DNA from 2 places in the Caldalkalibacillus thermarum genome. Region 2 is predicted to be linked to the other one. Evidence: a T-box and tRNA genes for the amino acid it is inferred to sense, from the RefSeq annotation. Region 2 holds a T-box; the other holds one or more tRNA genes.
The links. The T-box of region 2 lies ahead of IEW48_RS03110 (valine--tRNA ligase). A T-box ahead of a tRNA ligase gene usually reads a tRNA of that ligase, here a tRNA-Val.
Positions count from the first base shown of each region.

Region 1 (8,667 bases), on a different contig from region 2:
GCAAGTTAGAACAGGAGCTCACGGATTAATTGGACCACCTCCACACTAAATGTGGAAAAAGTGGTGAATGATCCAAAAAAGCCGATTCAGCTAAATTCAGATAAAAATCTGTATCATATCTATATTTTTGCACATTCGATGAACAGTAACGGGAGTGATCGATTTGGATACATCCCTGTTGGAACTGGATGCGCTGGCACAAGCCGAATTGGTCCGCAACAAGCAGATTCATCCTGAAGAGCTGCTGGAAGCATACTTGAAGCGCTTTGAACAGCTCAACCCCCGTTTGAATGCTGTTATCACCCCAATGGTTGATGAGGCCAGACAGATGATTCGGGAGGGAGTTCCTCCAGGTCCCTTTCAGGGAGTGCCATTTTTGCTTAAGGATTCGGGCGTAGCTTATCCAGGCGTGCCCTTATCTTCAGGTTCTGCTATGTTAAAGCGCTACGTTCCCACGTATGAAAGTGAACTGGTGACCCGCTACAGACAGGCTGGGTTGGTTATTGTGGGCAAAACAAACACGCCGGAGTTTGGTCTGCTGGCCACCACTGAACCGCTGGCGTTCGGTCCCACGCTTAATCCATGGGATGAGACGCGGTCAGCGGGAGGTTCTAGCGGCGGTGCAGCAGCAGCGGTAGCTGTCGGCATGGTTCCCATGGCCCACGCCAGTGATGGAGGAGGGTCCATTCGAATTCCGGCGGCAGCATGTGGCGTATTTGGTTTCAAGCCCACCCGGGGCCGCACCCCATTGGGCCCGGCTGTTGGCGATGTAATGAATGGCTTGGTCAGCCACCATGCCGTGACCCGTTCAGTCCGGGACAGCGCTGCTTTGTTGGATGCCACCGCGGGTCCGGCGCCTGGTGATCCTTATTGGGCTCCGCCTGTTACGCGTCCTTATTTGCAAGAGACGAAGAGGACTCCCGGCCGGTTGCGGGTGGCGTTTACCCTGCGCTCGCCATTCGGGCATCCGATCCACGAAGAGTGTATCAAGGCGGTGCAAAGAGCGGCAAATTTGTGCCAGGAATTGGGGCATGAGGTGGAGGAGAGCATGCCCGACATCGACTATGAGGCTTATAAGGATGCTTTTCTGACCATCTGGAAAGTGGGGTGTGCGTTCAGTGTGGAAAGTTTGGCCCAGGCCAGCGGCTGCCGCCCAGCTGAGAACATGATCGAGCCGTTAACCCGGGCACTGTGGGAAGCTGGAAAACGAATCAGCGGTGACCAGTATTTGTCAGCGGTCACTGTCTTGCAACGCCTGGCCCGGCAAGTGGCTCACTTTTTCTCCCGCTATGATGTCTGGCTGACACCGACCATGGCCGAACCCCCCGTCCCTTTGGGAACATTTGATTCATCTTCCACCGACCCGGATAAGGTGATTAACCGCGGTTTTCATTATGTTCCGTTTACGCCACTGGCCAATGCGACTGGACAGCCGGCCATGTCCGTGCCATTGTACTGGAGTTCTTCGGGACTGCCCATTGGAACGCATTTTATCGGGCGGTTCGGCGACGAGGCAACGTTGTTCCGCCTGGCGGCACAGCTGGAACAAGCAGCACCCTGGTCTAACCGATTTCCTCCTTGTTTAGTGATGTAGAGAGCATCCCTATTCAGAATCCGAAATATATTAATTTTATATTCTCCCAATGTCTTCCGTTCGTCTTTGAATGCCGGGCATTCCTGGAACCCAGTTAGCTGGAATACCCAGGCCTGTTTGACGACTGAATTGCAGTCCTTGGATGAGGCGAACAATCTCATGGGTGTTTCGGCCGACTTCACGTGGATAAATAAGTTTGGCAACAATCATGCCGTCAGGATCCACAATGACAGTTGCCCGAAATGCCGAGCCAGGGAGGGGACAATGGTCCAGTTGTTCCACTGAAAGAGCTTCACTACGATTATCTCTTTCCAATTCAATTCACCCCAAATCATAACTTCTGGTCAAAAAACAAAAAGCTAAAACGGATCGCGTGTTCAATTTCGTCTGTAAAGGCTCTTAAAAAAACGTCTCTTACGCGCTGATCCATCGTGAATAAGTACACATTCCGGTATTCTTCATAAGCCTCTAATTCCCCTTCATAGGCCTTGTATAACCCTTCTTGATATGTCTGAAATTGAACCGGGTTAAATGTATATTGGGGTTGTTGACCGCTTAAGTCAGTATAAAGCTGAGAAAACAGTTCTAAATGCACCTTTTCATCATCTAATGCATGCTGAATTGCCTGTCTGTGTCTTTCATTTGGCGCCATCTGTATTAATCTCGAGTAAAAATCAATGGCTTGAGCTTCTCCTACAATTCCATTCATGATGGATGCTAACAAGGTTTGAAACTCGCCTTGTATCCTGTAGTCTGGCATGGGGTATGACATAGAAATGGGTTGCGAGGTTGAATAGGTCATTTGGGGATGTAACGGTTGAGAGGGATAATGGGACGGGTTCTGAGGACTTGAAGCAAGCCAATAGTTAGTGTTTGGATACGCATGTTGGTGGTACATCTGTATTCTCCTCCCCTGACTTAACATTTTCAATGCCAGTATATTCGTCTATTTCTATTATGTCCGCCCAATAATAGGCATTTGTGTTGATGGAATGACATGCCTCCGTAACATCTGGTGGAGGCATGTCAGCTTGGAAAAAAGTTATGGATGTTCACTGTTCATTGTTCAAAAGAAAACTCCGCCAGCCTGATCGCAATTTCATCTTCAAGATCCTTTGGACTACTGCCCATATAGTTATTCAATAAAATGGCAAACGTTAATGGATGTCCATCAGCTGTGGTCACATAGCCGCATAATGATGTTTTGGCCGTCAATGATCCTGTTTTGGCCCTCACATTGCCAGCAGCAGCTGTATCCCGCATACGATTGCGCAGGGTTCCGCCAACCATTCGTTCACTTATGCCAGCAACTGGCAACGACCCAAGAAATACATCGAACCATGGCTCCTCTTGCACCATATAGAGCAGATGAGTTAAATCTTTGGCCGCAATCATGTTCAAATGAGACATTCCAGAACCATCTCTGAGCCGGATCGCTTCATTTTTAAGTCCAATTGAGGCAATATAATTAGATACGACCTCTAATCCTTTTGACCAGCTTCCCTCATCATGGATCACTTTACCCATCTCTTTGACCAAAATTTCGGCATGTCCGTTATTGCTTAACTTCATAAAAGGAATAAAAAGCTCAGATAGAGGCATAGATTTCCTGGTGATTAAAGGAGTTGCATCTTCTGGAGTGGCTGCATAAACTTGATCATCTCCAAGTATGCGAATTCCAGTTTGTTGAAGAGACTGTCTGAGTAAATCCAAAGCATATCCAGTCGGCTCCCAAACGTTCACCCAGGTTCTGTACTGCAGACCGTTGTGCGGTATGGTTCCCTCGACTACGATGTGATTATGTCCGTGTTGCCGCTGGATTGAAATGCTCCTGGGTCCGCCTTGTTCTACCGTTTCAGTATTGTTTATGATGGTGACGTAATTTGTTTCACTTACCTCCGACAGAAGTCTCCCACTTCTAAGCGAAGCGAAAGTGGGAGATGAATGTCGGTTTGATGTAGCCCTCAAAATGAAATGTTTCGCTATCCTAACGACCATGAACATCTATGCCCATGCCTTAGAGGAAGCCGACAGGGCAGCAGCGGAAAAGTTTGACACGCTGTTTAAAACAAAAAAAGAACAGGCTTAGTGGTGGCAGCATTTTCTGCCACCAATTTGCCACCAATCAGCCTGTTTCACAAGATTTATGTAACTGTATTATAACAAAAAATCCTTGATATCAAGCGGTTTTTATGGTGACTCGGGGCGGGCTCGAACCGCCGACCCCCACCCTGTCAAGATGGTGCTCTCCCGACTGAGCTACCGAGTCACATCATTGATTTTTAATCTGCCTTGCGGCGACATTGAATATATTAGCACGCAAAAATGAAGTTGTCAACACCTTGACTAAGATTTGTTGTTCGTCTGTGATATTGTCATATTGTAACGCGTCAGTGAAAATGTCACTATGGGACAGGAGAAGATTACAATGAGCAAAAAAGAACTGATGCGTTACAAGGTCGTTAGTCGGTGGATTGATGGTCTCATAACAGGGAGTGAAGCTGCTGAACTGTTGAATTTAAGCTATCGCCAGGTTTGCCGCCTGAAAAAACGCATACTTGAGGAGGGAGAAACTGGGGTCATACACAAAAACAAAGGGCGCAAACCGGCTCATGCCTTGGATGATGAAGTCCGCCAAAGGATTCTATAACTTCATCAAAGTGAACGATACAAAAACTGTAATGATGTTCATTTTGCTGAATTATTGGCCAAATATGAAGGGATAGAGGTTAGCCCTTCTACCGTACGTCGCATACGCCTTGCGGCCCGGATCAAAGCCAAGCGCAAACGCCGGCCTGCAAAGGCCCATCGTCCGCGAAAAAGGAAACCCCAGGCCGGCATGCTGGTTCAGATGGATGGCAGTTTTCATCGTTGGCTGGAGGACCGGGCCGAACCCATGTGTCTTTTGGCCGCTATTGATGATGCCACAGGAAGAATTGTGGCCGCTGTTTTCCGTCCACAGGAGGACACTGAAGGATATTTCCTCTTAACCCGGCAAATGATTGAACGGGAGGGCATCCCAATGAGTATCTATTCCGATCGGCACATGATCTTCCGTTCCCCTCATGACAAGCTCACGATTGAGCAAGAACTGGCAGGGGAGTCCAAGCCATTGTCGCAATTTGGCCAAGCACTGAGAGATCTTGGCATTGAACACATCCAGGCCCATACCCCACAAGCCAAGGGACGGATAGAACGGCTGTTTGAAAGACTGCAGGACCGCTGGGTGATTGAATTACGTCTTCGAGGTGTGGATTCCATTGAGAAAGCCAATCGTGTTTTGCCCGAGCTCATCGAGGAACACAACCAAGCTTTTGCTGTTGAACCGACGGATCCCCATAGCGCTTTTGTTCCGCTGGAACAACCCCAACCAGATTTAGATCTGATTTTATGCTACCGTCATTGGCGCACTTTAGGAACGGGGCACACACTGTCCTTTGATCACAAAACCTATGTCGTTGCTGAGGACAGTCAGAAAACCGTTATTCCACCCAAATCACGCGTAGAGGTGCGCCAGACACTGGATGGAAGACTCTTTTTGTGGTACAAGGGCAAAGCCTGTGCGCTGAAGGAAATACCCAAACCTAAACGCCAGGCTGCCCCGTCAAAACAAAAAGCGGGCTCAGAGCGAAAGCCCCATAAGCCTGACGAAAATCATCCTTGGCGGAAACCACTGTTTAACTCAAATAAAAGCACCAGAGACTGCCAGGTGTAGTCAGACAGCGCCAAGCTGATACAGGGACCTTCATCCCTTAATGACCATACAGCCTGAGCAGCGAACGAAATCAAGGGCGAGTGCAACGAGGGCGAAAGCCTTTACCCTTGATTTCGTGAGCGTAACAGGCTAGTCTTGTGCAAGGGATGAAGGTATCAATATGACATTTTCACTGATGCTTGACACTAATCCTTTACTAGGGTAGTAAAAATTAAATGATTTAATAAAACAGTTATTTTTTTAGGAAGGCACAACCTTGTGTTTTCCCTTTAGATATATCTAGTCCTACGACGGGTTTCATCTTAATCTCCTTTCTGATTTATTGCCGGTAGGCCCACTCATAATTCCAGTTCCACAGATTCGCACTAGATACGAGATCATTGTCTCAACCAGCTCAAACATGGTAACTACAATAGTGAGTGAACAGTTTGTGTAACGGGATCTTGGTCCCTAATATTTTATCGTTCTGCCCGGCTATTGTAATCTTATATCAATTAATAAGGGTCAACCAGCATAAAACTGGTTAACCTGATGATACGAAAACATGTTTATAAACTCTTTATTGGTTACCATAGTTTGTTGTGGTCAAACACCAGTAATTTAAAAAACGGCTTCCGATTTTGGCAGTGTCTAAATTTTGAAAATTACATTGATGATGAAGCTTGTTGTTGGTTAAACTTGTATGAACGTAATGATTTTTGTTGGAACGCTATTAGTCCTGCAACTAGGTATAACACTCCGCAAAGTAAGTAGATATTTTGAACACCGATTAAATCTGCTAAATAACCAACGATAAGTACGTTAATGCTTTGCCATGGTGTTAAGAAAGCGTTACGTGCGGCCATAATTCCGGCTCTACGTTGAGCAGGAATAGCATCCTGCAATACTGTAACTTGGAAAATTGATCTTGCTTGGTATATTGGCCCCATAAGAACACATAAAAGTACAGCAATTATAGGTAATGAATTTATGGAGAAAAGAATGGTAAATACCCCCATTGATAAACCAGATAAACCAATCATTAATCCAATACTATTTGAGAACGTTCGCGCATTAAATGTTACAATGAAACTGCCTATTATAGCACCTAAAAAGTAGCTAGCATTGAGAAAACCCCACCACTCTTCTCCGGCATCTAGAATAACAGTTGCAAACGCTAATAGTAATGCCGAAGTCCAAATAGCATTTGAAAAGCCTTCTATGGTTTCCATTATAGTGATACTTCTAACAACCGGTATTCTCCATACCTCTATCCATGCAGGTACCTTATTTTCCTGGGATTGGTCTTTGTTTTCTTTTTCATCAAGCTTTATAAAGTAGACGGTAATCCCCGACGAAATATATGCAAGGCAAATTATTAAAATGATGTAGGGGAACCATATAAAAGCAATTAATATACCACCTAGTGCCCACCCCGCTGCCATTAACATTTGTTGAATCATAACTAACGTTCCATTGGCTTTTACATATTGATCGTTTGAAACAATTAAAGGTAGGAGGGCGAATCTAGCTGGATTATACCAGGCATTTATAAAAGAATTAATAATAATCGCCCCAAATAATCCTATCAATCCGACATATGTTTCAATAGTTAAGAAATATCCTATTAAAGCTGATAAAAACGCTCTCGCCCATCCAGCAAAATGAATTATGTTTTTCATTGAATAGCGGTCAATAATTTTAGACGCAATTAATCCGCTTATAAATAGTGATAGTGACATTATTGCAAGAACAGAAGCAGATCCCACAATTGAATTAGTCATTTTATAAACTTGTACCATTACAACGACTTGTAATAAAATATGTGCTAATGCATTAAATGTTTGTGATAACCACAATTTTACGAAGTTTACTTGTTTCCATATTGGTATTTGCGTGTTTTCCATCCATATCCTCCTAAAAGCCACACATGAATTTGGACAGCAGCGCATTCAATCAAGCAGCCGTTATATGTCTCCAGAGAAATTTTTGAGAAGCACAAACAAGGATTTAAACTCTGCACAAGAAGTGCATGATAATCCGCAATACAATCGTTTTGTTTCGTCATAAAAACCCTGAAGTTTGTCCGGGAGCTAATCAAGGACGTGGATACGTTACTCTTGATGAAATGGACTCCAGTATGACGAAACAATGTGAATTTCATGGACACATCTTAGTTAAGTCCCTTACAATAAAACTAGGAGAGGATGTGTCCGTGATTAAACGTAAGAAAAAACCATCGTTGATCTCTATACACAGGGACCCCAGTAAAAAGAATATATAGTCGTCTGGGATACTTAACTCCCCAGGCTGTTGAAGATCGATTGAAACAATCTGCTTAATACTTAACTTAATTGTATCCAAGATATTGACTCAATTCCAAGGTATCAATATGACATTTTTTCTGACGAATTAATATGACATTTTCACTGATGCTTGACAACACCTTGACTAAGATCTTTTTATTTCAATAGTCAACTGCTCTGACATATAATTCGTCAGTTTTGGTGTTATACTAACAAACAGAATGTTTGACAAAGGAGAATGAACGGTGATCTTTCACCCCTTGGATTTTTTAATCTTTGCGGCCTTTGGAGTGGCAATGTGGGCCCAAACACAGGTACAGGGCAAGTTTCAACACTACGCCAGAATACAAGCGTCTGCCGGATTAACAGGGGCGCAAGTCGCCCGCTACATTTTGGACAGGGAAGGACTCCAGCATGTAGCCGTGGAGCAATCCCCGTACGGCCCGCTTTCAGATCATTACGATCCCACTGTGCGCAAAGTGCGGTTGTCTGAACCTGTTTATCATGGCCGTTCCATTGCTGCGTTAGCCGTTGCAGCCCATGAAGTGGGACATGCGATTCAACACCGGGCCCGTTATCCCATGCTGGTCTTACGGCACCGGTTATTCCCCATAGCCAACCTGGGATCCAGAGTGGCTCCGTTTTTGCTTCTCGCCGGATTTTTACTGTACATCACTGAGTTAATTGGGCTAGGCATTATTTTCTTTTCTGGGGCAGTCCTCTTTCAAGTGGTGACATTACCTGTTGAGTTTAATGCCAGTGCCAGGGCAGAGAACAAACTGCTGGAAATGGGCCTGATTCGTCAGGAAGAAGTGCGGGGGGTCAAAAAGGTATTGCGCGCTGCAGCCTTAACTTATGTGGCCAGTACCCTCATCGCGGTTTTACAGCTGCTTAAATTTATTTTGATCTTCCGCGGCAGGCGGTAAAGTGCGCTTCATAAACTGTTTTTATTTATTCAAAGCTTTAGTCACTGTGATTCAGGACAAGCTGAACATCAGACTGGAAGGGATGTTTGATGCCGACAATGTATATCATGGTGGCATTGCCCCGTTCAGGAAAGTCAACCTACGTTG
Region 1 covers NZ_BMKZ01000026.1:1,113-9,779, forward strand. Annotated here, with positions in the region: gene IEW48_RS10790 (potassium channel family protein) at 1-29, shown strand, start outside; gene IEW48_RS10795 (amidase) at 155-1,594, shown strand; partial or broken gene IEW48_RS10800 (peroxiredoxin) at 1,631-1,846, opposite strand; gene IEW48_RS10805 (ferritin family protein) at 1,926-2,492, opposite strand; gene dacB (D-alanyl-D-alanine carboxypeptidase/D-alanyl-D-alanine endopeptidase) at 2,654-3,598, opposite strand; gene IEW48_RS10815 (hypothetical protein) at 3,528-3,683, shown strand; tRNA gene IEW48_RS10820 (tRNA-Val) at 3,788-3,863, opposite strand; partial or broken gene IEW48_RS10830 (ISNCY family transposase) at 4,023-5,309, shown strand; gene IEW48_RS10835 (MFS transporter) at 5,954-7,195, opposite strand; gene IEW48_RS10840 (zinc metallopeptidase) at 7,840-8,520, shown strand; gene IEW48_RS10845 (hypothetical protein) at 8,522-8,667, shown strand, end outside.
Region 1: it encodes a tRNA-Val, which carries the amino acid that the T-box ahead of IEW48_RS03110 (valine--tRNA ligase) is inferred to sense. The anticodon was not compared.

Region 2 (22,108 bases):
ATCAAAGCGGCAGCCCAAAATGGCTGGATTAACGAGCAAGAGGTGGTATTAGAGTTGTTAACGGGTCTGAAGCGGGCCGGTGCCGATCTGATTTTGACCTATTTTGCGAAAGATGTTGCCAAATGGTTAGGAGGGAAGCACAATGCCTCATTTTGATCGTTCCATTGCCGCCTTTCAGGAGGCACAAAAGTATATTCCCGGCGGGGTCAACAGCCCTGTGCGAGCCTTTAAATCGGTGGGCATGAATCCAATCTATTTCAAACGGGGACAAGGATCCAAAGTATATGACCTTGACGGAAACGAATATATTGATTACGTAGCCTCTTGGGGACCGCTCATTGCCGGTCATGCCCACCCCCGGGTAGTGGAAGCATTAAAGCAAGTGACGGAAAACGGCACCAGCTTCGGCGCTCCGACGGAGATAGAGACGGAACTGGCCAAGCTGGTGGTGGAACGGGTGCCAGGTGTGGATATTGTGCGCATGGTCAACTCCGGCACAGAGGCCACCATGAGCGCCTTGCGCCTCGCCCGGGGGTACACTAAACGCAACAAGATTATTAAGTTTATCGGCAGTTACCACGGGCATGCCGATTACCTGCTGATCAAGGCCGGATCTGGCGTGGCCACCTTGGGTTTGCCCGATTCCCCCGGTGTACCGGAGACGGTTGCCCAGCATACGATCACGGTGCCTTATAATGACTTGGACAGTGTCAAACTGGCCTTTGAACGTTATGGTGAGGACATTGCAGCCGTTATTTTGGAACCGGTAGCCGGCAACATGGGTGTCGTGCCGCCTCTTCCGGGATTTTTAGAAGGTTTGCGGGAGATTACCCGGGAATATGGCGCCCTGTTGATCTTTGACGAAGTGATGACCGGATTCCGTGTCGACTATGCTTGCGCCCAGGGTAAGTATGGGGTCACCCCAGATTTAACCTGCTTTGGCAAGGTGATTGGCGGTGGCCTTCCGGTCGGGGCCTATGGTGGTAAAAAAGAGATCATGGAACACGTGGCCCCCGTTGGACCCATCTACCAGGCTGGAACATTGTCCGGCAATCCCCTGGCTATGACAGCGGGCTTTGAAACGCTGTCCTTGATGACCCGGGAGCGCTATGACGAACTGGAAGAAAAAGGGGCATACCTGGAGCAGGGGCTGCGCCACAACGCCGAGAAACACGGTATCCCCCATACTATTAACCGCGTAGGCTCTATGGTCGGTTTCTTCTTTACAGAAGGGCCGGTGACCAACTTTGAACAGGCCAGCCGTTCAGATTTAAAACGGTTTGCCCGCTATTTTCAGCTGATGGTGGAGCAGGGCATCTACATCCCGCCCTCTCAGTTTGAAGGGATGTTTATCTCCATTGTGCATACGAAAGAGGATCTGGACCGGACCATTGCCGCCCATGATAAGGCTATGGCTGCCCTGGCTAAAGAGGAGGCCTAATGGAATAGAAAGCCATCTGTTTGCCACACCTTTACCTTTAGGAATGACAGCCGCAGGAAAAAGGTAAAGGAGGTGGCTCTTTTTTTATCCTTCCATTGCTCCGAATATAAGGGTTATAAATGGGCGGACATTCCCATATATATTAGCATAAAGCCCTTATTGTGGTTTGGAAGGAGGATGGCATGATGTCTTTCGATCGTGGATCTGGAGTCCAGTTTCATTTGGAAGAGACAGTTTGGCTGAACAACCGGGCCGATGCAACGGAGATTGTCAGCCTGGATCTGGAACCTGATGTGGAAGTATTGGAACAAGATCAGCTGGTCAACATTAAGGGTTACCTTGTCTTAACGGGCCGCTTCCGAAATACGCCTGAAGAGTTGGATCTGGAAAGCAGTTCGCTCCAAGAGCAGTTAAAGTTTCAGGACTTGCATGTTGAACAAAAAGAAATTGATCCGATTGACTTGGGGAGAATTGAGAAGCGTTTTCCCCTTGATATTACGGTTCCCTCAAGTAAAGTGGAAAATTTGGATGATGTCTATATTAGCATTGATCAGTTTGACTATTCGCTTCAAAACGGCAACTGTTTAGTGATTGAGGCGGATATTTCCCTGCTCGGGGTGGAAAACGGCTTAAAAGTGGATAACACCTCCCGTCAACAACATCCATTTGGCGAGCAAGCTTCAGCATTTGGACAATCTGACAGAAGGGAGCCGGAAGAAGAGGTGGATGAAGCGGCCAGCCGGAAAGAAGACGTGAATGAAACGGACAACAGGAAAGAAGACGTGAATGAAACGGACAACAGGAAAGAAGACGTGGATGAAACAGACAGCAGGAAAGGGGAAGACAGCTGGCAAGCAAAAGAGGAAGCCCATGCGTTTCAACAAACGGGGTTCAGTTTTGAAGTCAGTGCCTCCCAGGCCGATGATAAATCGACCACCCGCCAAGCGGCAGGTGAGGAGGACCTTCTTGTTCAGCCAGAAAAGGGTCCCACAGAATCGCTGGAAAAGGGTTCCACAGAACCGCTAGCTGATGTTCAAGCTTCTTCCCGGGCTGAAGAGCAGGAACAACCAACCGGTCAACCGCCTGTTGACAAAGGGCAGGAAGACGGCCTGGAGATCCAGAGTGAACAGCTAAAGATGGAGCCAGAACCACAAGACGAAACCCGGCCAAACGACAATCAAGAACCACTTGACGAACAAGAATCACTTGCAGAACAGTCACAAGGTTCAACCGGTCAAGGGGATGAAGATCGGCAGGAGGAAGCAGACCAGAAAGCGGCCGAAGCCGCTGCGCCCTCCCGTCTGGAGACCACCATTCGGCCTAAGCCTGAAACAAACGGGGCTGAAGACCAGACGGAAGACCAAGGGGAGTCTGTAGGGGAGTCTGTCAGCGCCGCTGAGACGGCAGCACCGGAACAGGAGGCCCAGCGTCCAGCGGAAAAAGTGGGCAGTTTCATTAGCAAGTTGATGTCAGGTAAAGAAGAGGAGCCTGTCAAACGTACCAAGTTGAAAATGTGCATTGTCCAACGCCATGAAACGTTAGACCAGATTGCTGAGCGCTATAAGGTGACAGCAGACGAGATTATCCGCTTTAACCGTTTACAGACCGGCCAAGTGAATGCAGGGGACGTGATCTATATCCCCATCACAGCCCAACAACAATAAAAGGTTTCATCTTCGCCGGTTTTCACTTTTCCCTTGCTTGGAGCATATTTTCCATCACTCAAAGGGGGGTGAGAGCTTGACCCGCCTTTTGTTTGCCTCCCCAGAACTTGAAGCTGTCAGTCAAGCTTACCATTTTCAAGTTTATCAGGTCCAGCGTACGGCAGATGGGTTTATACTGGAAACAGACTGCGGGCCAAAGTCGGTGACAGAGATCAAAGATCCAGAGGCATTGAAATGGTCCTATCATTGGCGGGAAGCAGCAGTGAGAAGAGGTTTCCGCCAGGTGGACCGTTTCATTTTAACCCGCTGTAAAAGCGCTTATCTTTCTACACCATCCGGATATTTGGTGGTCAGGGACCACCTGAGAGGTGAACCGGTTGATTTTTCCCGCCCAGAGGCATGGCAAGCATTAGGAACATGTACAGCTTTGATTCACCGTGCTGTGGAAGATGCTCTGAAGCTGCCATTCGCCTTGGAAACGGTGGAGATTCCAGCGCCGCTTCTCTCCTTTGGCGAGCTGGAAGACTTAAAACATAGAGTAGAAACAAAACAAAGCAACTTAGCTTCCCTTATTCTGGAACAATGGCCGTTGCTTGATGAACGTTGGCGCGCAGCAGTCCAACTGTACCATTTCAGCGAGCCAGTCTTATCCCAAATGCTTTCGTTGCCTTGCTTAAAGTACACATCGTGGAAAGTGGTGGCAGGGTGTTGTCTGGCCTTCGAAGGCCCCCTTGAAAAACCCGTGTTGGGCTTAAAAGCGTTAGCTCAACTCATGCAAGAGATCTGGCTTCGCTTCGGTGCGGACGAAAGCCAACTGGAGACATTCTTTACAGCTTTTGAGCATGGTTATCAGCTGTCAACCTATGCCCTCCATCACTTGCTTGCTCATTTGGTCTATCCGGACCGTCTCTATACATTTCTGCAGAGCTATGTTGAGTCGGAGGGGGAGGAAGCTTCCCGGGAGAAAGAATGGGAGCGTTTAACCGCACAGCAGGCCAAACTGGACCGGCTGCATCTATGGGTAGCTAGGCAAATAGATAAAAGGCGGGAGGCGGCACTCAGCTATGTGGCTGATTGACAAGCAAGAGGCCCCAGCGTTAGTCAGAGAACTGGTCTTGAACGAATACGATCTGTATCCGCATAAAACCACACGGGTCGGACGAGTCTTTAAATTGGCTTGTCCGCAGGGAACCTTCGCTTTAAAAGAGACAGCAGCCTCAGTCCAGCAGCTCCGTTTCCTGGCCAGGTGGTTTGAACAATTTAACCAGAAAGACCAATTTCCCCTCATCCCGTTTTACCCCAATAAATTTGGCGATCCCTTTGTTTGTTACTTGGACCGGCTCTATTATGTCACCCCCTGGCTTAATGACGATTTTGAAGCAAAGTACCGGATGGATTGGGAACCGAGCGTGCTGACTGCGTTGGGACGCCTCCACCGCTTCACCTTAACCCGGACTTCTCTGGTCCAGAAGCCGCTCGAAGCATTGACACAGATGAAAATGCGGTGGCAAAAACTGCTCAGCCGCATGGAGCAATACAGAAGAAAAGCCGAGCAGAAGCCATTGTGTTCTCCCCTAGAGGGAAGTTTTCTGCTTCACTTTGACAGCTTACATCAACGTGCCGTCCGGTCGATCGTTCATTTGGAAGCCTGGCTGGAGCGCGGGAAGGGGGAGTACTGCTGGCCCCTTGTGCTTTGTCATGGGCGGCTGACCCGTCCCCATGTGGTGTTTAAGCACGGAAAATGTTACCTGATTAATTTTGACCACAGCAAAATGGCCCATCCTGTGCTGGACCTGGTACCGTTTTTCAGGCGTCATTTCGCCCATCCGCTTTCGGGGAGGGCGAAAGATGGCCTGACCTGGCTGGCCGCATATGAAAACCAGTTTCCCCTGAATCGCTTTGACAAAGGATTGCTGGCTATTTTGCTGCTCTTTCCCGAAGGCCCCTTCACTGAGATTGACATGTATTACCAGAAAAAAAAGGACCTGCCTCCCCTGAAATGTTTGCATCGTTTTGAAAAGGAACTGGAGCGTTTGCGCCACCTGCGGAGGCTGGCCAAAGCCTTGCTGCACACTACATCCAATCAATCAGCAGAAAAAGGATGATCACAAAAATCACCAGCAGCAGCAACACATCAAACGCTGTGGGAAAAATGATGGTTCGTACCAATTGAAAAATGGCCAGGGGAAGAAAAATCTGTGCGGCAATCTCTTTCGACTTATAACCCCAATACTTGCAACGCTGCTTAAATTGCAAGTAGTGTTGTTTAATTTTATATTTGTTCAATTTTAAGTTTAAGCTCATGATGATCACCTGAAGGAGAGTCTAGTACAGCATATGCAAAGCGGAAATAAACGGATACACACTGATCTGTGTGATTTCCCTCCGGCAAGGCAAATGCGTCCCCAATCACTTGAATATTGGCTCTGTGCAGACTGGGCTTGACGAAGGCAGGTATAGACAGTAAAATAATGGTCAAACATAGGTGTAACGTCAGTCGTACAATATCCCATACAGGTTGACGACGATGAGAGGGAAGAGTAGATAGCGGCGTCATTACAGAGAGGAAAATGCGAGGCTGAAACATTTTCCATGACAAAGCTGTTGAAGGTCGCCCTCGAGTCATTTTCCTGAACCTTGCCCCAAAAGGGTATGGCCTGGGGGAGCATACCATGCTTTTAAGGCTTAAGGTGAGGCAAGCAGTAGGGAAAATCGGTAGAGCCGTTATCTCTTTGAGGGTACTTGCCAAGTCGGCGGCTGATTCAAAGCGCCGGGTCTTCCGTGTGGACTCCGTGTGTTCAACTGGGGCCTGGCGGCTTGTGCCGTGAAAAGGCAAGTAAAAAAAGGTGGTACCGCGGAGTCTCTTCGTCCTTTTGGATGAGGGGCTTTTTTATTTGTTTACCGGTGTATTGCCTGTTTAAGTTTGGCATCTAGCGAGCATATCCAGTAAACGTTGGCGTGTTGCAAAAAATATGAAGTCCTAAGGAGTGAGCGTTGATGAGCAACGAAACAGGGCTGTCCATGCCCACCAAATATGACCCTCAACAGACCGAGGGCAAATGGTATCAATTCTGGCTGGAACACGGGTTTTTCAAGCCCAGTGAGGACCCGCAAAAAGAGCCGTTTACCATAGTCATCCCGCCGCCCAATGTAACCGGCCGCCTGCATCTGGGCCATGCCTGGGATGGCACGCTGCAAGATATCATTATCCGCATCAAGCGCATGCAGGGCTATGATGCGCTGTGGCTGCCCGGGATGGACCATGCCGGCATTGCCACCCAGGCCCGGGTGGAAGCCAAATTGAAAGAAGAGGGCAAAACCCGCTATGATTTGGGGCGGGAAGCTTTTGTTGAACAAGTGTGGAAATGGAAAGAAGAGTATGCCTCCGTCATCCGTGAACAATGGGCCAAGCTCGGTTTGTCCCTGGATTACTCCCGGGAGCGGTTTACCCTGGATGAAGGTTTGTCCAAGGCCGTGCGGGAAGTGTTTGTCCGCCTGTATGAAAAAGGGTTGATCTACCGGGGCAAATATATCATTAACTGGGACCCGGAGACCCGCACTGCCCTGTCTGACATAGAAGTCGAATACAAAGAAGTGAAAGGGCACCTGTATCATTTGCGCTATCCGCTCGTGGATGGCAGCGGCTATATTGAAGTGGCCACCACCCGTCCGGAGACGATGCTGGGGGATACCGCTGTGGCCGTTCATCCTGAAGATGAGCGTTACCAGCATCTGATTGGCAAAAGGGTCAAGCTGCCCATCGTCGGCCGGGAGATCCCCATTATTGCCGATGAGTACGTCGATCCGGAATTTGGCAGCGGTGCGGTGAAAATTACCCCGGCCCATGACCTCAATGACTTTGAAGTTGGCCAGCGCCATCAACTGGAGCAGATTCTGGTCATGGATGAAAGCGGCCGCATGAATGAAAATGCAGGCCCCTATCAAGGGTTGGACCGTTTTGAGTGCCGCAAGCAAATTGTCAAAGATCTTCAAGATCAGGGCGTGCTGTTCAAAATTGAAGACCATGTGCACAGCGTGGGGCACAGCCAGCGCAGCGGGGCTGTGGTCGAGCCGTACCTTTCCACCCAGTGGTTTGTCAAAATGAAGCCGCTGGCTGAACAGGCGATCCGTCTGCAACACAAAGAGGAGACCAAGGTCAACTTTGTCCCGGAGCGCTTTGAAAAGATTTATTTACACTGGATTGAGAATGTGCGTGACTGGTGCATTTCCCGTCAGCTGTGGTGGGGGCACCGCATCCCGGCCTGGTACACACCGGACGGCGAGGTGATTGTGGCCCGCACGGAGGAGGAAGCGAAAAAGATCGCCCAGGAAAAATACGGCACAACAGACATTACCCAAGATGAAGATGTGCTGGACACCTGGTTCAGCTCCGGCTTGTGGCCTTTCTCCACCATGGGCTGGCCGGATGAGACCGCGGATATGAAGCGTTACTATCCCACCGACTGCCTGGTGACAGGTTACGACATTATCTACTTCTGGGTGGCCCGCATGATCTTTACCGCCTTGGAGTTTACGAAGGCCCGCCCCTTTAAAGACGTCCTGATTCATGGCCTGATCCGTGATGCCCAGGGACGCAAAATGTCCAAATCGCTGGGCAACGGGGTCGACCCAATGGATGTGATTGAAAAACATGGGGCTGATGCTTTGCGCTTTATGCTTGCCACCGGCAGTTCACCGGGACATGATTTGCGCTTCCATTGGGAGAAAGTGGAGGCGGCCCGCAACTTTGCCAACAAAATCTGGAACGCTTCCCGCTTTGCTTTGATGAACCTGCAGGACTTTGACGGGGAGCAGGTGGATCTTGGCGGCGAGCTGTCTGCACCCAACCGCTGGATTTTGCACCGTCTCAACCACACCGTGCGCGAAGTGACCAAGCTGGCTGACCAGTATGAGTTTGGTGAGGCAGGACGTCTGTTGTATCATTTCATCTGGGATGAGTTGTGTGACTGGTATATCGAGATGGCCAAGATTCCGCTGTATGGTGATGATACAGGCGCCAAGCGGGAAACCCAGGCTGTCCTGGCCTATACCCTGGATCAGACCTTACGTCTGTTACATCCGTTTATGCCCTTTATTACCGAGGAAATATGGCAGCATCTGCCCCACAGCGGCCCAAGCATTACGGTAGCCAGCTGGCCTGAAGCCAGAGACGAGTTTGACCATCCTGAAACGGAAAAAGAGATGAACCTGATCATGGATGTGATCCGGGCCGTGCGCAACATTCGCGCAGAGGTGAATGTGCCTCTGAGTAAAGCAGTGAATATCCTGATCAAACCGTCCTCTCCGGTTCATGAACAATTTGTGCAGCGGAATAAGGAGATTATTGCCCGCTTGACCAATCCGCATGAATTGAAGATCAGCACGTCCCTGGAGGCCCCTGAACAAGCCATGTCTTCCGTCGTGAACGGGGCTGAAGTGTATCTGCCTTTGGCCGGCTTGATCGATATTGAGCAAGAGTTAGCCCGCCTGGCTAAAGAAAAAGAAAAACTGGAGTCCGAAGTGGCCCGGGCCGAGAAGAAGTTATCCAACCCAGGCTTTGTAGAGAAGGCGCCGCGACACGTTGTGGAAGCTGAACGGGAAAAACTGAAGAGTTATCAGGAACAGTTGCAACAGGTGACAGAGCGGATCAGAGAGTTGCAAAAAATGGCTTAACGGGGGATGTAAGATGGGTTTTCAAACAGCACAGGAAGCTATTGAATGGATTCACAGCCTGAAGCATTTGGGCATCAAACCGGGTCTGAAGCGGATGGAATGGCTGATGGAGCGGCTGGGCCATCCCGAGCGTTTGCTCAAATGTGTGCATATCGCCGGAACGAACGGCAAAGGTTCCACCCTGGCCTTTATGCGGCACGTGTTGCAGGAAGCGGGGTATCAGGTAGGCACATTTACCTCCCCCTACCTGATCCGCTTTCAAAACCGCATCCAGGTGAATGGAGAGGATATCGCCGATGGGCACCTGGTGCAGGTGGTGAACAAAATCAAGCCGCTGGTGGAGGAGCTGGCCCAGACTGAGCTGGGCTCGCCAACGGAATTTGAAGTGGTAACCACGCTGGCCATTGAATATTTTGCCCGCATTGCCTCACCCGATGTGGTGCTGTGGGAAACGGGCCTGGGCGGCCGTCTGGACTCTACCAACATTGTGATCCCTATTGCCACAGTCATTACCAATGTGGGCTATGACCACATGCACCTTTTGGGTGATACCCTGGAGTCAATTGCAGCGGAGAAAGCGGGGATCATCAAGCCGGGTGTGCCTCTGATTACCGCCGTTGAAGAGAATGGGCCATATCAAGTGATAGAACGGACGGCCAAGGAGAAAAAGGCTTCAATCTACCGTTTAGGACAAGCCTTTTTCATTGAGGATCAAGCCCATGATGAAGAAGGTCAGTCCTTTTCATACCGTTCCTTATTTACCCGGCTTGAGCAGTTGCACATCCGGATGAAAGGGGTGCACCAGCTTCACAACGCTGCTGTCGCCTTAATGACACTGGAAGTGCTGAAGCAGTTTTATGCCCTGATTTGGGAAGAGGAGGAACTGCGGCGGGGGCTGGAGCAAACCACCTGGTCCGGCCGTCTGGAAGTGATACAGAACGAGCCCTTGGTGCTGCTGGACGGGGCCCATAACCCCCAGGGGATGGAGGCTTTGGCTCAGTCTCTTGCGCGCCATTATCCCCGTCATCAATGGACAATTATCTTTTCAGCCATGAAAGACAAACCGGTGGCGGAGATGATCAAACCTCTGGCAGGCGTCGCCAAGCGATTGGTCCTGACCCAGTTTGAGGGGGGACCGCGCACAGCAGCAGCAAGTGATTTGCTGCAAGCAGCAGAGCAAAGCCTGCGCCAGGTGGATTTCGATATTTCAATGGAACCAGATTGGGAACAAGCTTACCGCCAAGCCGTGGCCTCGGCAGGAACACAAGAGGGGATTTGCTTTGCAGGCTCACTCTATTTCATCTCTGAGGTGCGTCAAAAATTGAGAGGGTAAATTTTGTCAAAAAATGCAGGACGATTGGCATAGTCAAATCTTCCTAAATTGATTGTCATTTCCCCAAAAAAAGTGTAAGATAAACGTAGATTTAGGGTGGGTTTAAGGCGTGCAGTGTGATAAGGAGCGGTGGGGAAATGGCCAGATGGAGAAGTGCCTTGATAGCTGGCTGTGCAATCGTCCTTTATTCCTGTTTTTTTCTTATGTTTTTGATTAATTTTAATTGGCAAGAATTAGAATCCAAGGATATAGCAGGTATCTTTTTCTTTTTAATGCTCATGATTCTTGTCAATCTGTTTCCCATTGAAATCAAAGGAACCACTATCGTATTTACCAATGCCGTCTCCATTGCTGCTTTTTTACAATATGGCTTCTGGATAGAAGCTATTCTGACACAGCTGGCTATTCTGGTGACCCTTCTGCGTATTAAAGCAAAACAGTGGGAACGGTATGTCGCTAATATGACGATGTTTTTAATTATTTCCGTTTGCTCTGCGGGAATTTTTTATTTGCTTGGTGGCAGAACAGGGCCTTTTACAGTAGACACATTCCCTGCTTTAATTGTGCCGGCCATTGCTTATTTGGTCTCAGCGATTTTCATTAATCACTTGTTGTTTAAATTGGTTAAATACTTGTTGTATAATCAGAAACCTGAATTTTTTGGTCGGTCTTTATGGTGGGAAATTGTCCCCCTCACGGTGATGACCCCTACCGGCCTATTGATCTATGTGCTTTATGCTGAAATTGGTGTCTGGGTATTCTTGTACGTGGTGTTTCCCCTCGTTTCTTTTTCCGTTATTTTGCGGTTATATCACCGGCTCAATATCGTGAATGAAAAATTCCGGATCATCCACGATTTGGGCAATGATATGACTTCCCAGCTCCAATTCGACCATGTGGCCGACCGCTTGGTGCAAGCAGCTGCCAAGTTAGTGCCCTATCAATATTGCTATCTGTTTCGGGTTGATCATGAGCAGGGTGTATTAAGACCCGTGCGTTTGCTTGGGCAAGGGATTCCGTCCGATGAATATGAGGGCTTTATGCGTGTACAAGTAGAAATCGGTGACGGGCTGAGCGGACAGGTAGCCAGCCTGGGGCAAACCAAGGTGATTGGCAGGGAGGAAGAGGATCTCCATTTCAGGCACGAGCCTCACTGTTTGCACCAGCAGCAGTCGATCCTCTCCGTGCCCCTGAAATATGATCAAAAAGTATACGGTGTGTTAACGGTGTGTCACAACGAACCGAACCGTTATACCAAAGAAGATGTGACCCTGATGGAAATTTTGGCCAGCCAAGCGGCCATTGCCTTCAAAAACGCTTATGATTATCAACAAACAAAACAACTAAGCGAGCGGGATGAGTTAACCGGGTTGTACAATTACCGCTACTTTGTATCCTATCTGTCTGCACAACTGGAACAAGCCAGCAGGGAACGGTCCCTGGCCCTGATTTTGCTGGACATTGACCATTTTAAACAGGTGAATGACCAATATGGTCATTTAGCAGGGAATGAGATTCTGAAGCGGGTTGCTGCTGTCATAAAGGAAGCTGTTGATGGAAAGGGGATTGCCGCCCGTTACGGAGGGGAAGAGTTTACGATTTTAATAGAGAACGTAACCGAAGCGGAGGCATACAGGTGGGCCGAACAGTTACGGGCCCGTATTGAACAAACGGAAATTAAGGTGGTTCCCCACTTGAATGAAGAAAATCAAACCGAGCCTGTCCTGCTCAACGTGACAGTCAGCATTGGCTTAGCCCTTTATCCGCAGCATGCTGATGATCCATTCAGTCTGATGCGCCGCGCAGACCGGGCCATGTATCTGGGCGCCAAGCGCATGGGGCGCAACAAAGTGGCGGTTTACAGGGAGGAGGTCGAGCAGCGAGGAAGCAACACCCGCGAGAGTGGACTTTAGCAGTTACCGTCTGGAGCTGGTGAAAAGATGGAGAGTGGCGGCGATGCTTAATAAGACAGTGCTTTTGCTTGATCTCGTGGTGATCGTCTCAGGGCTGTTAATGGGCAGTTTTTACAACGTAGTGGCTTACCGCTTGCTTAAAGGGGAGTCTGTGGTCTGGCCTCCCTCTCGTTGCCCCCAGTGCCAGACGCGGCTTAGCTGGCTGGAGTTAATCCCTTTCCTTAGCTATCTCTGGCTTGGGGGACGCTGCCGCCATTGCCTGGCTCCGATCTCCTGGCTTTATCCCTTCGGAGAATTGGTTACGGCCCTTTCCTTCTACTTGGTTTATGTACGCTTCGGTCTCAGTGGTGAATTCCTGGTTGGCCTTCTGCTCAGTTCCATGTTAGTGCTGGCCATGCTAACTGATCTCAGGGCCACCCTGATATTGGACAAAATCACTTTTCCCCTGTTGGTTTTACTCTTGCTTGTCCGCTTGTGGTACGGCCCTGAGCCTTGGTGGTGGTATGTGTTAGGAGGGCTCTCGCTGTTTGGTCTTTTACTAGTTATTGCTGTACTCAGCCGCGGGGGCATGGGCATGGGGGATGTGAAGTTGTCCGGGGCTATTGGCCTGGCCCTTGGTCCCTGTCTGGGCCTGTTTAGTTTAGTACTGGCTTCGTTCGCAGGCACCTTGGCTGGTGTTGTGCTCTTGGCTCTGGGCCGCTTAAAGCGCCGGCAGCCGATTCCTTTTGCTCCTTTCATCTGGATCGGAACCCTAATGGCTTACCTGTATGGTGAGGATCTGTGGCAGTGGTATATGGGCTTGTGGTGAGGCGGGCTGTTGCATTTATAGTTCTAATTCTGCCAGCTCCTCATAGACTAGTGGTAAAAGCACGAGATTAATAGAGGAGCGAGAGCCATGACAACCAAAAACAAGCTCACCTTCCTGTTTCCGCCGGATAAGGACGGGGATCATCCAGACATTCAGTGGGAAACCTGTTACACCGGCAGGACAATCAACACCACGGCAAGGACAAGCAGACCGGAGAACGGCAATAGGAAAGACTCCAGGATATATGCAGGGTCTGCCCAGCGGCCATCCTGGTCCCGAGAGATTAACAATGAAGAAGCTCCGTCTCTTATTGACGAGCGGGACAAGAAAGCAGCGACACGCCGCCCCAGTTTGCCCCCCAGCCGCTCCGGGCGGCGCAGTAAAAACAAGAGTAAGAAGCAGACAAGCCGGACAAGACTGTCTTTGCCCAAACTGAAAGTAGGCTCCAAACTGGCTTTGATTGCCGCCTCTGCCATCGCCTTGGGAGTGATTATGGGGATGATGGTGCTTGCCCTTTTTGCCGAACAAGGGGCAGAACAGGCGCCGGCCAGCGCAACGGACTCCCAGATGTCTGCTGTTCACAGCCAAGATTCGACAGGTGCAAACGGTGCGCTAATGCTGCCAGCAGGACATGTACAGGACGGGCGCTTGTATTTGCCCTCCCGCACCTATTATGTGGTCCAGGCCGGGGCTTTTTCCGAACAGCAGGCCGCCGAAAAAGTGAGGGAACAGTTGGAGCGCCAGGGGCTGGCCGGACTGGTTTCCCCAGGAGAAGCTCCCTACCGTATCTATATGGGACTGGCTGTGGCCAAAGATGATGCTGAGCGGCTGGGGATCTATGTCAAGCAGGAAGGCATCGAGGTGTATGTGCGCACACATGAGACCAGGGAAATTGAGGCAGACATCAGCCATTTGGAAGAGGATTTGTCTGTTTTGCCGGCTTATTTGGCTAGAGGAGATCAACTTTTGGGCGATCTGGCCCGCACTTCTCTTGTCCTTTTGGAACAAAGAAGAGCTAAACTGACGGAAGAAGAATGGAAAGATTTACAAGAACAGCATCGCCTGTTTTTGAAGGAAGGACAAGCGCTTTTAGCCGGGCTAAACGGTGAAATGGCCCGGGCCGGTGAACAGTTGCTGCGGGAGTTGTCAGCAGCCATAACGGCCCTGGAAGCATACCGCAAACAGTCCCATCCCAGTTATCTGTGGCAGGTGCAACAGGCCAGCTTGAATTATCTGGCGGCCTATGAACACTTGGTCAGCCACTTCATCCCTTGATGATTGTCATGCTTTCACACCAATCTGGTCCAGACTGTTTAAAATTGGATTTTTTTGTCGTTTTCATTCCAGTCACAAAATCCTTATTCATGACGAAATAGGTCATGAGTGAGGATTTTTATCTTCTTTTTTTGCTACACTTTTTCTAGCGTAGCTGATAAAATAGAATCGTGCTTGTATGGGGGGAAGCAAGAAACATATACTAAGCGTATCATAGGCAGAGGAAACCAACAAACAGAGGAGATTATGTATGGCTGTGAAAGATTTGACGCCTGTCATTCTTGCTTCATCTTCACCCCGGAGAAAAGAGCTGCTAGATCGCCTGGGGTTATCTTTTCGCCTTCATCCCAGCAAGGCGGATGAAACGTTTGATCCCCAGGATTCACCGTCAACGATCGTGCAAAAACTGGCTCATAGAAAAGCGGCGGATGTGGCCCGCCACTATGACAAGGGCCTTGTCATTGGCGCAGATACAATGGTCGTCTTCAACGGGGAAATCTTAGGCAAACCTAAGGATGATCAAGAGGCCTTTGAGATGTTGTCCCGTCTGCAAGGAGAGGTGCATACCGTCTATTCGGGGCTGGCTGTCATCGATGTGACGGATGGCCAAGCATGTGTGGGTTATCAGGCCACAAAGGTGCATATGCGCCCTCTCACACCTGAGGAGATCAAAACTTACATTGCCACCGGAGAGCCCATGGACAAAGCAGGCAGTTATGCCATTCAAGGTCTGGGGGCTATTTTGGTGGACAAAATCGAAGGGGACTATTTCACGGTGGTGGGCCTGCCGGTTGCCTTGCTGGCACAGTTTTTACACCAATTTGGCCTCAATGTGTTAACAGTGGCTCGTTAATCTTGTTCAATGGAGGGTGGCTATGACAACGGATAATCCGCCCTTGATGGTCCGTGACTACCCGCAAGAAGAACGACCACGAGAACGGATGATCAAAGAAGGGCCTGAAGCGCTGACCAATCAGGAGTTATTGGCCATTTTGCTGCGGACGGGGACCCACCGGGAATCTGTTTTCAACCTGGCTTCCCGCATCTTAAAAGAAATTGGTTCCCTCAACCGCCTCCATGATGTCAGTGTGGAAGAATTGATGCACATCAAAGGTGTGGGACAAGCCAAGGCGGTTCAAATTAAAGCCGGTGTGGAGTTAGGACGCCGTGTGGCCAGACGGCAGAAAGAACTCTCGGCCATCCGCTCCCCTGAGGATGCAGCCGCCTATTTAATGGAACGCTTAAGCTTAGAGTTGCAGGAGAAATTTTATTGTCTTTATTTAAATACCAAAAATCAGGTGATTTTTGAAAAAACGGTTTTCATTGGCAGTTTAAATGCCTCCATTGTGCATCCCCGCGAGGTCTATAAAGAAGCCATCAAATGGAGTGCTGCTTCCATTATTGTTGCCCACAATCACCCCAGCGGGGACCCTACCCCCAGCCGCGAGGACATTGAAGTCACGAAACGCCTGCAACAGGCAGGGGAGATTTTGGGCATTGAGTGCCTCGACCATTTAATCATTGGTCATGAACGCTACATCAGCCTCAAAAATAAAGGTTACATGTAGAACTTTTCCCTCTTTAAATAAAAAATAAACCGTTGGATGATATCAAGCTTATATACCAGGACATCACGACTTTAAGTGTTGCATGAAGGGAGAATATGAACCATGTTTGGTGGATTTTCAAGAGATATGGGCATAGATTTGGGCACGGCCAACACATTGGTCTATGTGAAAGGCAAAGGTGTGATTGTGCGGGAACCATCCGTGGTGGCCATTCGCACAGATACAGGAACCATTGAAGCGGTTGGTAACGAAGCAAAAAACATGATCGGCCGCACCCCTGGCCATATTGTGGCTGTGCGTCCCATGAAGGACGGGGTGATTGCCGACTTTGAAACAACGGCCACCATGATGAAATATTTCATTTCTCAAGCCCAGAAGAGAAAACCGTGGTTGTCACGCAAGCCAAATGTGGTGGTCTGCGTGCCTTCCGGTATTACAGCCGTAGAAAAAAGGGCAGTTGAAGATGCCACCAAGCAAGCTGGCGCAAAAGAAGTGTATACGATTGAGGAGCCGTTTGCTGCGGCAATTGGTGCCGATCTTCCCGTGTGGGAACCAACGGGCAGTATGATTGTGGATATTGGTGGCGGCACCACTGAAGTGGCCATTATCTCTTTGGGTGGCATTGTGACCAGCCGTTCTATCCGTGTGGCTGGAGATGAAATGGATGACGCCATCATACAGTATGTGAAACGGAAATATAATTTAATGATTGGTGAACGTACGGCAGAGCAGCTGAAAATAGATATTGGCACCGCAGACAGCGGTGATGAGTCGGAAGAAATGGAAATCCGGGGCCGTGATCTGGTGACGGGACTGCCCAAAACCATAACCATTACTTCCAAAGAGATTGCCGAGGCATTAAACGACACAGTCCAATCCATTATTGAAGCGGTCAAAATTACGCTGGAAAAAGCGCCGCCCGAATTGGCAGCTGACGTGATGGACCGGGGAATTGTGCTCACAGGAGGAGGCGCGCTGCTCCGCAACCTGGATCGCGTCTTAAGCGAAGAAACCGGCATCCCGGTCATTGTGGCAGAGAACGCCTTGGACAGCGTCGCCATCGGAACCGGCCGCTATTTGGAATACAAGTTCAGCTCCAAAAAATAAGCAGGTGAGAATAAGTAGGTGTATAACGTTGCCGTCCTTTTTTTCCAATCGACGCTTAATTGTGCTGTTGGTAAGCACGATTGTGATGGTTGTGGTCGTGGGTATCACCTTGAAAGAACGCCCCCAGCCGACCTGGGGCGAACAATTTATTCGTGACACATTTGGTTTTTTCCAATCCATCGCTTATAAACCCGCTCGTCAAGTAGCGGGTTTCTTTGAGACGATTAATGAGTGGCGTACGCTTTATTCTGAAAATCAACGGTTGAAGGCCAATTTACAAGAAAATGCCAAATTAATGGCCAGAATACGTGAATTGGAACTGGAGAACGAGAGTTTAAAGCGCATGTTGGACGTGAAGTCCAATTTAAGGGACTATCAGTTGATTGCCGCCGAAGTAATCAGCCGTTCGCCTGACCGCTGGTATCAACAGGTGACCATTAACCGGGGGGCCAAGCATGGTGTCAAAGCCAATATGGCAGTGATCACAACCGAAGGGTTGATTGGCCGGGTCAAAAGTGTCTCCCAATTTACTTCCCAGGTTGAATTGTTAAGCGACGTGAACCGGGTCAGTCACATCTCGGCCATCGTGCAGGGCAATGAAAATATATTTGGGGTGATTGAAGGGTATGACCTGGAGCGGGGAGCCCTGTTATTTCAAAAAATCCCCAAAGACGCGCCCCTTGAAGAAGGGCAAACGGTGGTCACGTCTGGGCTGGGAGGGATTTACCCCCGCGGGTTGTACATCGGTCAAATTGTTGAGGTTGTGCCTGACCAGTACGACCTGACCCAATCCGCCCTCGTTGAGCCTGCTGCAAACTTGTATCATCTGGATTATGTCTTCGTGGTGGAGCAGTCTTCCCTTCCTCCCGTAGAGATCCCCGGCCCGGATGAAGATAAGGAGGGAACGGAGGGATGACCCGTTTTCTCTTTATCTTAATCATCTTTATCCTGCTCATTTTTGAAGGCACGGTGGCCCAAGTGTTTACGGCTGGATGGTGGGACCTGCATTTAACCATGGTCCCCCGTTTTGTTGTGGTGATGTTGATCTTTGCCGCCTTGTTTTTAGGGCGGGTGCAGGGACTGTTTTTGGGGCTCGTGTTTGGTTTGTTTTACGATATCATCTATGGCAGTGTGGTGGGGATTTACGGTTTCAGCATGGCTCTGATTGGCTATTTTGCCGGCTTGGTGTTCCGTATTTTCCAGCAAAATATCTTTCTTATATGGTTCACCGTTTTGGTTGCCCTTGTCGCTTTTGAATTTATGGTCTACGGTCTAATGACGCTCATTAAGTTTACCACCATGGACGTGCATATGTTCGTTTTTGATAAATTGATCCCTACTTTGGTACTCAATATGATTTTTGCCCTGCTTGTTTCTTACCCTGCCCGCAGCATTCTGCTCCAGCTGAAGAATGAAGAAGAAAAGTAACGGGGCCAAGCAGGATTTTTAACGCGCGGTGTTGAATAGTTTCTGCATGGGGTGATCTTTGGATGTACGCCACAAAATCGAACGTCACCATTAAAGGAACTAAAGATGGGCTGGTCTTCTATCTGAATGATACATGTGCCTATGAGGAACTGCTGGCAGAGTTGCAAGATAAATTACAGGATCATCCTCAGTTTTTGGACGGTCCCTTGATGAGAGTAACCCTTCACCTGGGTTACCGTTATTTGACAGATGAACAACGGAATGAGTTAAGGGACTTGATCCGCACCCAAGGAAACCTGGTTGTGGACAAGATGGAGAGTCTCGTGGTGTTGAAAGAGGAGATGGAGCAGGCACGGACTGAAACCGGCATCCAAGTTGTTTACAAAACCGTCCGCTCCGGTCAAGTGGTGGAAGCACCAGGCCATCTTTTAGTGTTGGGTGACGTCAACCCCGGTGGTTGTGTCAAAGCAGTGGGACATATTTTTGTGTTAGGTGCGTTGCGAGGCATGGCCCACGCTGGTGTGCACGGGAACAGGGGCGCCATTATTGCCGCCTCTGTATTGTGCCCCACCCAACTGCGCATTGCCTCGGTTGTCGGCCGTCCCCCAGATGAAGCGGAAAACAAAGGGCGTGAATTTGCCCATGTAAACGGAGATCAAATTGCGATTGCTAAGCTGCAACAGCTTGTACATATCCGTCCTGAATTGAAAGCGTTGTGTGTATCAATGGTGAACCGGCCGTCCTGACAGCCGCACAGCTAAAGGTTGAGGCAAGGTGAAGAGGAGGGGTCAAGTTGGGAGAAGCGATTGTGATCACTTCAGGTAAAGGCGGAGTGGGCAAAACAACCACCTCGGCTAATATCGGAACGGCTCTGGCGTTACAAGGCAAAATGGTGTGTCTGGTCGATACAGATATCGGTTTGCGCAATCTGGATGTGGTCATGGGGCTTGAAAACCGGATCATTTATGATCTGGTGGATGTGGCCGAGGGGAACTGCCGCTTGAAACAGGCTTTAATTAAGGATAAGCGTTTTGAAGAGCTGTATTTGCTGCCGGCTGCCCAAACCAAAGACAAGGATGCGGTTGCTCCTGAGCAAATGAGCAAAATCATTGCTGAATTGAAGCAGGATTACGATTATGTCATCATTGATTGTCCGGCTGGAATTGAACGGGGGTTTAAAAATGCGGTAGCCGGTGCCGACCGGGCCATTGTCGTCACCACACCAGAAGTGTCTGCCGTCCGCGATGCGGATCGTATCATTGGCTTGTTAGAAGCCTACAAAATCGAAAGCCCCCGGTTGATTGTCAACCGGATTCGGCCCCAGATGATGAAGCGGGGAGAAATGCTGGACGTTGATGAAATTGTGAACATCCTGGGCATCGATTTGCTGGGCATCGTTCCCGATGATGAGCAGGTGATCAAATCAGCCAATGTGGGCGAACCGATCGTCATTAATCCAGATACCAAGGCTGCCATCGCCTACCGTAACATTGCCCGGCGCATATTGGGTGACAGTGTGCCCCTGATGAAGCTGGAGGAGGAAAAAGGGGTATTGTCCAGAGTGAAACGCCTTTTGGGCATCAGATCCTGAGCAAAGGGTCCGGTGGCAGACATTTTGCCCTGGCACGTATAGCGCTCCTTGCTTTAAAGCATGCTAACCATAAAACAGCATCTTAAGGCAAAGGAGCTTTTTCTATGTCCAACAATAGACGCAAGACGATGGAAAAGGCGGGGGAGAACAATCCTTTTACCCCGTTGTCAACTGAATATCACAACCTTCACTCCCGCACACTGGAGGAATTTCCGGAAGGCCCCTACGGCTTTCCCCTTGAAGGCACCCTGGGCAAACAGTCCGGCTGGGATACCGGAGAAGAAGTGAACCCCAGGTTTTCCTATGAAGACGAACAACTGCACGAAGCGGCCACCCGTCCCTATCCCCAGGCTGACCCGCTGCGTAAAAATCCCGAGGGCCATCCGGAGTAGACCCGTTTGCTGCTGTGGATGGGCGGGCACGGGTAATGGCTGGTGTTCAACCATTAATCCCCCCTGCAAAAGAGAGGACAGATCTCTTTGCAGGGGGGATAAAAATTATGGGCCATTGTGCAGCAAAAAGGTGCATATCATGGATAGACAAGTCATATAAGTTAGTAACGATGGACAAAGCCTAATGAGCTGGTTGAGTGATCTCTAAGGGGAGTGATCAAGCGGTGAGTGTCAAACATTACAGAAAAGGAGTGAAAAAGCGCCGGGAAGAACGTTTGCGTTTGCTTAAAGCAAAACAGCGCCGTTTCCAAGTTTTGCCCCTGCGGGAAGAGCGGGATATCCCGCCCCAGTTTCCTCTCTCCTCTTCCCGGACCAACAGCGCCTCTTCCGCCCCGATGTTTAAACTCATCTGTGCCATGCTCTTGTTTACGGCGGTGCTGATGATTATGAACACGGACCATCCCCAGCTGGCCGATGCCAAAACGTTGATCAGGGATGTGATGACCCTTGATTTTAATGTTGAAGGCGTATGGGCTTGGTATGAGGCGTTCACTGGGCAAGCCCCGGGTTTTCTTCCCCGGTTAATTGCCAGAGATGACAGCTCCCTTCCGCCGTCGTCCGATTATGTTGTGCCTGTATCAGGGGCCCGGATTGTGGCCGGCTTTAATCAAGACCAACAGGGGATTGTGTTGGAAACGGGAACTACGCTGGACGTGGAAGTGGTCAAAGAAGGTTGGGTCACCTACGTAGGCGAGAAAGAAGGGCTGGGCAAGGTGGTGATTATCGATCACGGACAGGGAGAAGAATCTTGGTATGGACAACTGCAGGACATTCATGTACACCTGTATGACTGGGTAAATCAAGGGGAAGTGATTGGCACAACCAGTGTACAGGATGGACGGGAAGCTGGTGTCCTCTATTTCGCTCTGCGCAAAAATTCGGAGTTTATAAACCCCTTGGACGTGATCCCCTTTGAGTAAAGTTGCTGTTCACCCTGTGTTTTATGTGCTGATTTTATTTGCTTTGTTGCATGGATTTATCTATGACCTGCTCCTGTTGTTCATGATTGTGATCATTCATGAGCTGGGTCATGTTTGCACCGCATTAAGCCTGGGCTGGCGCCTGAAAAAAGTGGAACTGTTGCCTTTTGGCGGCGTTGTGGAGGTAGAAGAACATGGAAATAAATCGCCGCGTGAAGAATGCTGGGTGATTGTTGCCGGTCCGCTGACGAACGTGATCATGATCATCGTGGCCTGGCTGTTTCTAAAGTTGGAACTGTGGAGCCCGGCCTTTAGCTATGTGTTTATCGAATATAACCTGGTGATTCTCATCTTTAATTTGCTCCCCATGTGGCCGCTGGATGGAGGAAAATTGTTACAGTTGGGATTTAGTCTGGTCTTGCCGTATAAAAAAGCGATTCAACACTCTCTGCTGGTGAGTGGAGGGTGTTTTGTTTTCTATGTTCTGGGTGTGATATTCTTTTTTCCTTATTACTTCTCGTTATGGGTTATGGCCGTGTTTCTGTTTATTTCCCAGTGGATGGAATGGAAGCAGGCCCCCTATCAATTTATGCGCTTTTTGCTGGAGAGACAAAAGCAGCATCAGCGTGATGAGCTTAATGATCTGGATGTGTTAAGCGTCGCCTTGTCTCCCCAGCACAGCATCAATGAAGCCCTTGAGCATATGTTTCGCCATAAGCGCCATTATTTTTGCCTGATCACCCCAGGAGGCAAAGTGGAAAATGTGCTGAGTGAACAAGAACTCTTGCATTGTTTTTTTAACGGTTACGGCGGTCATCGTGCGGTAGGGGACGTTTTTCGGTAAAATGTAATCATATCCAAAACCATTACTGCTGTAGGAGAGGCAGTAGATGATGGGCATCAAAAGGGAATGGGGGGGCCGCATTGAGGCGGAC
Region 2 covers NZ_BMKZ01000005.1:8,266-30,373, forward strand. Annotated here, with positions in the region: gene hemB (porphobilinogen synthase) at 1-156, shown strand, start outside; gene hemL (glutamate-1-semialdehyde 2,1-aminomutase) at 143-1,441, shown strand; gene IEW48_RS03090 (LysM peptidoglycan-binding domain-containing protein) at 1,627-3,105, shown strand; gene IEW48_RS03095 (hypothetical protein) at 3,182-4,183, shown strand; gene IEW48_RS03100 (YutH/CotS family kinase-like spore coat protein) at 4,170-5,210, shown strand; gene IEW48_RS03105 (YszA family small membrane protein) at 5,179-5,409, opposite strand; T-box leader at 5,624-5,981, shown strand; gene IEW48_RS03110 (valine--tRNA ligase) at 6,103-8,778, shown strand; gene IEW48_RS03115 (bifunctional folylpolyglutamate synthase/dihydrofolate synthase) at 8,792-10,111, shown strand; gene IEW48_RS03120 (GGDEF domain-containing protein) at 10,249-12,024, shown strand; gene IEW48_RS03125 (prepilin peptidase) at 12,014-12,832, shown strand; gene IEW48_RS03130 (SPOR domain-containing protein) at 12,920-14,107, shown strand; gene IEW48_RS03135 (Maf family protein) at 14,358-14,960, shown strand; gene radC (RadC family protein) at 14,983-15,675, shown strand; gene IEW48_RS03145 (rod shape-determining protein) at 15,778-16,782, shown strand; gene mreC (rod shape-determining protein MreC) at 16,811-17,698, shown strand; gene mreD (rod shape-determining protein MreD) at 17,695-18,210, shown strand; gene minC (septum site-determining protein MinC) at 18,273-18,956, shown strand; gene minD (septum site-determining protein MinD) at 19,004-19,801, shown strand; gene IEW48_RS03170 (hypothetical protein) at 19,906-20,193, shown strand; gene IEW48_RS03175 (M23 family metallopeptidase) at 20,418-21,173, shown strand; gene IEW48_RS03180 (M50 family metallopeptidase) at 21,166-22,017, shown strand; gene IEW48_RS03185 (Rne/Rng family ribonuclease) at 22,098-22,108, shown strand, end outside.